DNA from 2 places in the Lysinibacillus sp. JNUCC 51 genome. Region 1 is predicted to be linked to the other one. Evidence: predicted binding sites of a transcription regulator. Region 1 holds the regulator's gene; the other holds the start of a gene.
What was found. The regulator CtsR, encoded in region 1, represses protease genes until heat stress. The targets are predictions, from matches to a motif close to ATGGTCAATAAAGGTCAAACA.
Positions count from the first base shown of each region.

Region 2: the regulator CtsR is predicted to act here: its motif matches at 2,210-2,230, upstream of clpP (ATP-dependent Clp endopeptidase proteolytic subunit ClpP).

Region 1 is NZ_CP065545.1:2,540,556-2,544,983, forward strand. Features, by position in the region: gene corA (magnesium/cobalt transporter CorA) at 1-645, opposite strand, end outside; gene JNUCC51_RS12185 (class I SAM-dependent methyltransferase) at 695-1,381, opposite strand; gene JNUCC51_RS12190 (DUF4870 domain-containing protein) at 1,502-1,807, shown strand; gene JNUCC51_RS12195 (CtsR family transcriptional regulator) at 2,011-2,481, shown strand; gene JNUCC51_RS12200 (UvrB/UvrC motif-containing protein) at 2,496-3,041, shown strand; gene mcsB (protein-arginine kinase McsB) at 3,038-4,147, shown strand; gene JNUCC51_RS12210 (ATP-dependent Clp protease ATP-binding subunit) at 4,137-4,428, shown strand, end outside.
Region 2 is NZ_CP065545.1:3,297,762-3,302,189, forward strand. Features, by position in the region: gene JNUCC51_RS15860 (hypothetical protein) at 1-1,455, opposite strand, end outside; gene clpP (ATP-dependent Clp endopeptidase proteolytic subunit ClpP) at 1,543-2,124, opposite strand; tRNA gene JNUCC51_RS15870 (tRNA-Arg) at 2,689-2,763, shown strand; gene JNUCC51_RS15875 (basic amino acid ABC transporter substrate-binding protein) at 3,269-4,057, shown strand; gene JNUCC51_RS15880 (amino acid ABC transporter permease) at 4,289-4,428, shown strand, end outside.

The sequences.
Region 1 (4,428 bases):
TCCGAAATAAGCTCGTTCGGATTTCTTAAGTGAGAATCGGTAAGAGTTTAGGATACGATATAATAGATCACGCATCGGTAAAATGGTGCGTCGTAGATCAAGCAAATCACTACGGAATTCAAACACGATTTTCATAGCGTTGAGATTGCTTTGATAGGTAAGCTCATCTTCTAGTGCATTTAAATGATCCTCAATCTTATAAGCAAGTGGGAAATAGCTATCAACGATTTTATCGATTACCTGGTATGTTAAATATATTGTGCCACGTTCCCAGTTCTTTGGCTGTTTTTCTAACATCATTTGTACTCGATCTATTTCCGGTGCTACGTTTTTATGAAATGTAACAATAAATTTATTAGAAACAAAAATGTTTACTTCCTCAGCTGTTAGTTCTTCGTTAACTCTTTGGATAACAAAGAAATGGAAATCATCATAAAAATCGAGCTTTGGCCGCTGTAAACGCATTAAACAATCTTCTATAGCGAGTGGATGGAAATGAAAAAATGTATCTAAAAGTAGTTCTTCTTCTTCAGTCGGACAATTAAAATCGACCCAGTACCATTCAAATTCGTTTTTGTGTATATCTTCAAGCGGAAAATCTTTTATAAGCTTTTGGTCTTTTGTAATTCCAATTGTACGTATCACGGCATTCACCTCAATTCTGTTAATTCTATCCTAACAGGTATATATATTTTCACAAAAAACTTTCTTTATAACATATCCAACCACCAAATAAAGTAGTCGCAAAGAATCTAGATGGTTTTGTAAAGCCTGCCTGCTGTAGTAGTGATAAAATGTCCTCTTCAGGCATAAAAGAAAGAGAACGGATGGATTTCTCCATCTCCGCTACGTCTGATGGTGTTAGCTTTGTATGCTGTAGCCAATAAGCACGCCATAAATCAAATTGTAGCTCAGTTTCTAAGGAACCGGGTTGCCCGTATTTTGATACGAGGACAAATGGGGCACCAGGCTTTAAATTATTCGCTATTTCTTTTAATGTTGCAAGCTTCTCTTGATTATCTTGAATAAAGTGAAGCACTAATACACAGCTTGCTGCATCAAACTTCACTGTAGGTAGCTTAGTATCGAGTATAGTTCCTTGATATAAAGAAATATTATTAGGTAGGGATTTTAAACGTTCACCGGCTATTTGTAGCATCGCTTCTGACGGATCTATGCCAACAAATGACCAATGAGGTCTTTCCTCAGCGAGCTGTAATATTTCATTGCCGATCCCTGAACCAACTACTAAAAATTCAGCTTTTTCATGTAACTCAGATTGGTAAAAGGTTTGTGTTAAACGTAGCATTGCATCATAGCTAGGTAGCGTGCGACGAATACCTTTTTCGTATTCATTTGCAAGTTTGTTATTAAATTCCATAGAGTATCACATGCCTTTCAAAAAAATTTTAAAATGCAATTTATATTTGAAACTATTTAAGGGATAGGTCCGTAAATAGTAGTACATAAAATAAAAAATTAAATGGAAGGGTTGATATAAATGGAAACAAAATGGTCTAAGGTAATCATACACGCAAGTGCGTTTTTTGCGCCATGGTTAGTACCAATTATATTTTTCTTAATTAGCTCGGATGAAGAGGTAAAGAGTATTTCTGTGCAAGCCTTATTGTTCCAAGTTGTCATGGTGGTATTACTTACAATTTCGGGTATTTTAAGCTTCCTGCTTATTGGTATACCGTTCTTGATTGTTTTTGGTATTATGTATTTTATTGCGCCGATTATCGGTATTGTGAAGGCTCTATCTGATGAGTCTTGGCGTTATCCAATTGTTGGTCGATGGGTATAATTTTTATAGACGCAAGTATATGCTAATTGCATATGCTTGCGTTTTTTCTATTGCTGAAAAGGGTATCTTATAGCTAAGGGTTGGACACTTTAATTTTTCTGTGTGCGAATTAATTGCAATTATTTTCAAGCGTTTTGTATAATATACTCAAAGAAAGTCAAAGATAGTCAAAGTCAGTGAAGTAAGCGAGGTGTATTCCTAAAATGCGTAATATATCAGACATCATAGAAGGCTACTTAAAGCAAGTACTTGAATTAGGTGGAGAAGGGCATATTGAAATAAAACGTAGTGAAATCGCAGATAAATTTCAATGCGTGCCCTCACAAATAAATTATGTAATTAATACAAGATTTACTGCCGAACGAGGTTACCTTGTTGAAAGCAAACGTGGTGGTGGTGGATACATTCGAATTTTACGTGTCCGCGCGAATTCACAAATTGATCTAATCGACGATGTCCTCAGGCAAATAGAAGGTGGTGCATCGCAAATAATGGCAGAAGATTTAGTTTATCGACTAATTGATGAGCAGGTAATTTCAAAGCGAGAAGCGAAAATAATGTTAGCAGCAGTTGATCGCTCAACTATCGATTTGCAACTCCCGTTACGGGACAACATTCGATCAAAAATTTTAAGAGCGATGCTAACAACGATTAAATATGAACAGCAAAAATAAAAGAGGTGATGGAAATGATATGCGAACATTGTAAGCAGCGTAATGCGACAGTTACCGTAACACAAGTTCAAAGTGGTCAAAAGGTGGAGCACCATTATTGTGACGTCTGCGCCTCGCAGTTCAATCCATTTCATGCTGAATTTAAGCAAGAGCCAATATCTATTCAACAGCTATTATCCAATTGGTTTGGCTCCCCAACATGGCAGCAACAACAAGTGGGTGAAAAACAGCAGGCACCACAACCGCAAACATGTCCACAATGTGGATTTACGTATAAACAATTTTTAAAAGAAGGTAAATTTGGATGCCCTAGCTGTTACGACACCTTTAGCGAGCACTTACCAAAGCTCTTTAACCGTATACAGGCTGGTCCTCAACATATAGGGAAAATGCCCGGTGCTCGAAATAATGTGTATGTCATTAAAAAGCAAATCGAAGACATTCGTAAACGTATGAAGGCTGCTGTAGATGAAGAACAATTTGAAGAGGCAGCAAAGCTTCGTGATGAAGCGAAGGAACTTGAGAAGCAGCTACAATTTGAAGGTGGTGATGTGTCGTGATGATTGAGTCGTTTTTAGAACGTGCTACACCAATATGGATGAGTGTAGAGGATGATTATTCAGATATTGTCATAAGTACACGCATCCGCCTTGCTCGAAATTTAGATGGTTATCGTTTTCCGTTAGCCTTTACAGAGGATGAAGCATTACAGGTGGAACAGGCAGTTACACATGCAATCAAGGATAGTACAGAACTTCGAGAAAATTATTCATATTTTGCTATTAAAGACTTAACGTCTTTACAGCGTCAAATACTTGTGGAAAAGCACCTGATTAGTCCTCAGCTTGCAAAAAAAGAGCGAGTTGGCTCCATGCTCTTATCTGATGACGAATCAACTAGCATTATGGTGAACGAAGAAGACCATTTACGCATTCAATGTATGACAGCGAGTTTTCAACTTCAAAAGGCATACGAGCAGGCCAATAAAATTGATCGTATCTTAGAGAAAGCTTTGCCTTACGCATTTCGAGATACATTTGGTTATTTAACGAGTTGTCCAACAAATATTGGTACTGGTTTACGAGCATCCGTCATGATGCACCTGCCAGCCCTTACACTTACGAGTCAGATGAATCAAATCATTAATGCAATGACACGATTAGGCATGACGGTAAGAGGAATATATGGGGAGGGTAGCGAAAATATAGGGAATGTTTACCAAGTGTCAAATCAGATTACACTAGGGAAAACAGAGGATGATATTTTAGCGGATATCCAAAGCGTCGCTGAAAAAATAATTCAAAAAGAACGGCATGCAAGAGGTAAGTTAATGGAAAAAGCAGAGCTTGCCTTAGAAGACCGTGTATACCGTGCTTTAGGAACATTAACAAATGCTCGAATTTTAACGAGTGAGGAAGCAGCTACCTGTCTATCTAATGTTCGTTTAGGAGTAGATTTACAGTTAATTGAAGGTATTAAAGCGACTAAATTAAACGAATGTGTAGTAAGTATGCAACCTGGATTTTTACAGAATTACGCAGGTGACGTTTTGCCACCTACGGAGCGAGATCGCGTACGAGCAGAAATGCTTCGTGATGCACTATCTCGAGAAAATATGAGTAAGCCTATTATTCGGGGAAAAGGAGAGGATTCATTTGATGTTTAATCGTTTTACACAACGCGCGCAAAAAGTATTACAGCTTGCACAAGAGGAAGCAATTCGTTGGAAACACGAATCAATTGGAACAGAGCATATTCTATTAGGGCTTATCCGTGAAGGTGGCGGTATTGCTGCAAAAGCATTAGAAGCCATTGATATTAGTCCTCAAATGATTGAATCAGGTATTGAGGAGCTTGTAGGGAAAGGTAAAGAGGATGTTGGTCCAATTGTCCACTACACACCTCGAGCTAAAAAGGTAATTGAACTATCGGTCGATGAATCACGTA
Region 2 (4,428 bases), 760 kb from region 1:
AGAAGAGTCAGAGCGACGGAAAGAAGAGTCGAAGCGACGGAAAGAAAAGCCGGAGTGACGGAAAGAAAAGGCTACGACGGAAAGAAAGGTCGAAGCGACGGAAAGAAGAGCTGGAACGACGGAAAGAAGAGTCGAAGCGACGGAAAGAAAAGCCGGAGTGACGGAAAGAAAAGGCTGCGACGGAAAGAAAGGCCGAAGCGACGGAAAGAAGAGCTGGAACGACGGAAAGAAGAGTCGAAGCGACGGAAAGAAAAGCCGGAGTGACGGAAAGAAAAGGCTGCGACGGAAAGAAAGGCCGAAGCGACGGAAAGAAGAGTTGGAACGACGGAAAGAGAAAGCAGCGACGGAAAGAAGAGCTGAGGCGACGGAAAAAAGGCCAAAGTGACGGAAAGAAGAGCCGAGGCGACGGAAAGAAAAGGCAGCGACAGAAAGAAGAGCCGAGGCGACGGAAAGAAAAGGCAGCGACAGAAAGAAGAGCCGGAACGACGGAAAGAAGAGTCGAAGCGACGGAAAGAAAAGGCTACGACGGAAAGAAAAGGCTACGACGGAAAGAAAGGTCGAAGCGACGGAAAGAAGAGCTGGAACGACGGAAAGAAGAGCCGGAACGACGGAAAGAAGAGTCGAAGCGACGGAAAGAAAAGCCGGAGTGACGGAAAGAAAAGGCTGCGACGGAAAGAAAGGCCGAAGCGACGGAAAGAAGAGTTGGAACGACGGAAAGAGACGGCTACGACGGAAAGAAAAGCCGAGGCGACGGAAAGAAAGGCTGCGGCGGAAAGAAGAGCCGGAATGACGGAAGGAAGAGTCGAAGCGACGGAAAGAAGAGTCGAAGCGACGGAAAGAAAAGCCGGAGTGACGGAAAGAAAAGGCTGCGACGGAAAGAAAGGCCGAAGCGACGGAAAGAAGAGTTGGAACGACGGAAAGAGAAAGCAGCGACGGAAAGAAGAGCTGAGGCGACGGAAAAAAGGCCAAAGTGACGGAAAGAAGAGCCGAGGAGACGGAAAGAAAAGGCAGCGACAGAAAGAAGAGCCGGAACGACGGAAAGAAGAGTCGAAGCGACGGAAAGAAAAGCCGGAGTGACGGAAAGAAAAGGCTACGACGGAAAGAAAGGTCGAAGCGACGGAAAGAAGAGCTGGAACGACGGAAAGAAGAGTCGAAGCGACGGAAAGAAAAGCCGGAGTGACGGAAAGAAAAGGCTACGACGGAAAGAAAGGTCGAAGCGACGGAAAGAAGAGCTGGAACGACGGAAAGAAGAGTCGAAGCGACGGAAAGAAAAGCCGGAGTGACGGAAAGAATGGCCAAAGCGACGGAAGGAAACGTCGGAGTGACGGAAAGGAAGGCCGAAACGACGGAAAGAAGAGTCGAAAAATCCGGAATGATGGATAGCAGAGCCAAAGTTGTGGATAGAAACGTCAAAATGATGGATAGAGTAGCCAAAATCGTGGATAGAAACGCCAAAATGATGGATAGCCCTTCAAATCATACATACATTGGATATCGAACAAAAAAAGACATCTCAGATATGATCTGGGATGCCTTTAACTTTTATTTGCGTTCCATAATTTGGTCGATTAAGCCGTATTCTTTTGCACGCTCAGCAGTCATGAAGTTATCGCGGTCTGTATCTCTTGCAATGACTTCAAGTGGTTGACCAGTGCGTTCTGATAAAATTCCATTTAATTTTTCACGTAAGAATAAAATACGTTTTGCAGCGATTTCGATTTCAGTTGCTTGACCTTGTGCACCGCCAAGTGGTTGGTGAATCATTACTTCAGCATTCGGTAATGCGAAACGTTTACCAGGTTCACCAGCAGCAAGTAGGAAAGCACCCATAGATGCTGCCATTCCGATACAAATTGTTTGTACTTGTGGCTTGATAATTTGCATTGTGTCATAAATTGCCATACCTGCAGTGATAGATCCACCTGGTGAGTTAATGTAAAGATGGATATCTTTTTCTGGATCTTCTGCTTGTAGGAATAGAAGTTGAGCAACAATTGAGTTAGCAACGTTGTCGTCAATTGCACTTCCTAATAAGATGATACGGTCTTTTAGTAGTCGTGAATAGATGTCATAGGCACGTTCACCACGACTTGTTTGTTCAATAACTGTAGGAATTAAATTCATGTTAAATCCTCCTTAAAAAACTAAATTCGGTTACTTTTGCTGAAAACTTCCTTTGTATTTCAGCTGTATCCTTATCATACACATTATAGTCAGGGAAGGTCAAATATTAACCCTGTTAAAGTAAAATAATTTAAATCAATTTCACCTTGCAGTAATGTAACTGGGCGCATCACTTTCGCTACAGAAAACATTTGCCGCTGACGCATTGCCTTTGCCTTGGCTGCAAAAACATTTACCGTTGTCGCTTCGCTTCCACGCCGATAGAGAATGCTGAGGACGCCCTCTTCGCACAGATAAACAGTGTGCTCGCATAATTAAAAATCCGTGACATCCGCTGGAGGATTGTCTATATTCTCTAGGTATTTTGACACTAATTGAATAAAGATAAAAAAAGTTAAAATGTTTTGCATTCTATAGTTGAAATATGAGCCATACGTTTGTATAATTGATAAGGTCATAAGTTAAAGTACAGTACACTATTTTGCAGGTATGCTTCACATGAGGGTTATCTACATCATGCTTTTTCGTAAAGCCTAGGGTGAGTACTTTTTTTTTTGTTTAATTGCCCTCGTGGTGTAATGGATAACACGTAAGATTCCGGTTCTTGCACTGGGGGTTCGATTCCCTCCGAGGGCGCCATTTTACTGATTATTTGATATACTTTAATAACTCAATTCTCCTAATAAGTAGTTTAGCAGCCTGCTTAGTGGGGAAATGAGAAGGAAAAATAATGGTAATATTGCCTAGTAGGCATTATTCCCGTATTTGTTCCTTTCAAACCTTCAAGAAAGCAACAACTCCAAATTATTTTTTAGTGAACATACTGTACGTGAGGACTAGTTATTCTAGTCGAAGAAAAAGAATCCTATCTGAGGGGATTCTTTTTTTTTGTAAAAATATCTAACTTTAGCATAATTAATGGATGTATAAATATTCATTATTTATGTTATTTTTGGTTTATTAAGCTTATTTTTACTACATAAAACTGATTTGAATAAATTATTATTAAATAATAATTACTTTTATGCAAAATGATATTGTCTAAAGAGACTAATGTCACTATAATTGACCTAATAGTCTAATATTTCCGAATTAATAAAATATTAATCGTGTTTCGGAAAAAATCGAATTAGGGGGAGTAGATATGAAAAGAAGTTTATCTGTGTTACTTGCGGTCTTAGCAGCATTTGCGCTAGCTCTAGCGGGTTGTGGTGCGAAAGAAAAGACATCATCGGGTGGCGAATCATCTGGAGATGGTAAGAAAGTTTATAAAGTAGGGACAGAAGCGACTTTTGCACCATTCGAATCACTTGATGATAAAGGAAATGTTGTAGGATTTGATGTTGATATTTTGCAGGCGATTGCAGATGAAATGGGCTTTGAAGTAGAATGGCAAAATATTGGATGGGAGCCTGTATTCCAAACGGTTAAAAATGGTGAAACAGATATCGGTGCAGCAGGGATCTCAGTAAATGAAGAGCGTAAGGAAACTTTTGACTTTACAGATCCATATTTTGAATCTCAATTATTAATTGTTGTAAAAGAAGATTCTAAGGTTAAATCGTTAGCAGATTTAAAAGATAAAAAGATTTCAGTACAAATTAATGCAACAGGCCATCAAGCTGCGAAAAAGCTACAAGGTGATTCAAGTCCAAATATTATGGCGTTTGAAAATCAGCCAGTTGCTATCAAAGAAATGTTAAATGGCAACGTAGATGCGACGATTGGTGATAATGCGGTAATTTATGAATATATCAAAGCTCACCCAACGGAGAAGCTTAAAGTTATCGAAGATGATGCTTTTGAAAAAGAATACTATGGATTTATGGTTCAGAAGGGGAATACAGAGCTTTTAAATAAGTTAAATGAAGGTCTGAAAAAGATTAAAGAGAACGGAAAATTAAAAGAAATTACAGGTATAGACTTTAAGTAATAAACGACTTTATGAAGGGGTTGTCCTAAAAGAAATTCTATATATTGAAAAAAGGTAAAAATTAGCGCAGACTCCTCTGTGAAATAGAGGACAAGACCCAGCTGAGATGGTGTAAAACTGATTTTACGACTGGAGTACACTGATGCGGATTTTTACTATTTACAAATTTCTTATGAGGGACCTTTTAGGCAACTCCTCATTTAATTTTTAAAGGGGAAGTGGGGTTTTCGGATGGACATCTTTGACTTACGCTGGGACATAGTCTGGAACTACCGTGATATGTTTATACGTGGTATTGGTGTGACGCTAATTTTAACGCTTAGTGGTTATTTTGGTGGAATCCTTTTAGGACTATTTTTAGGACTTGGGAA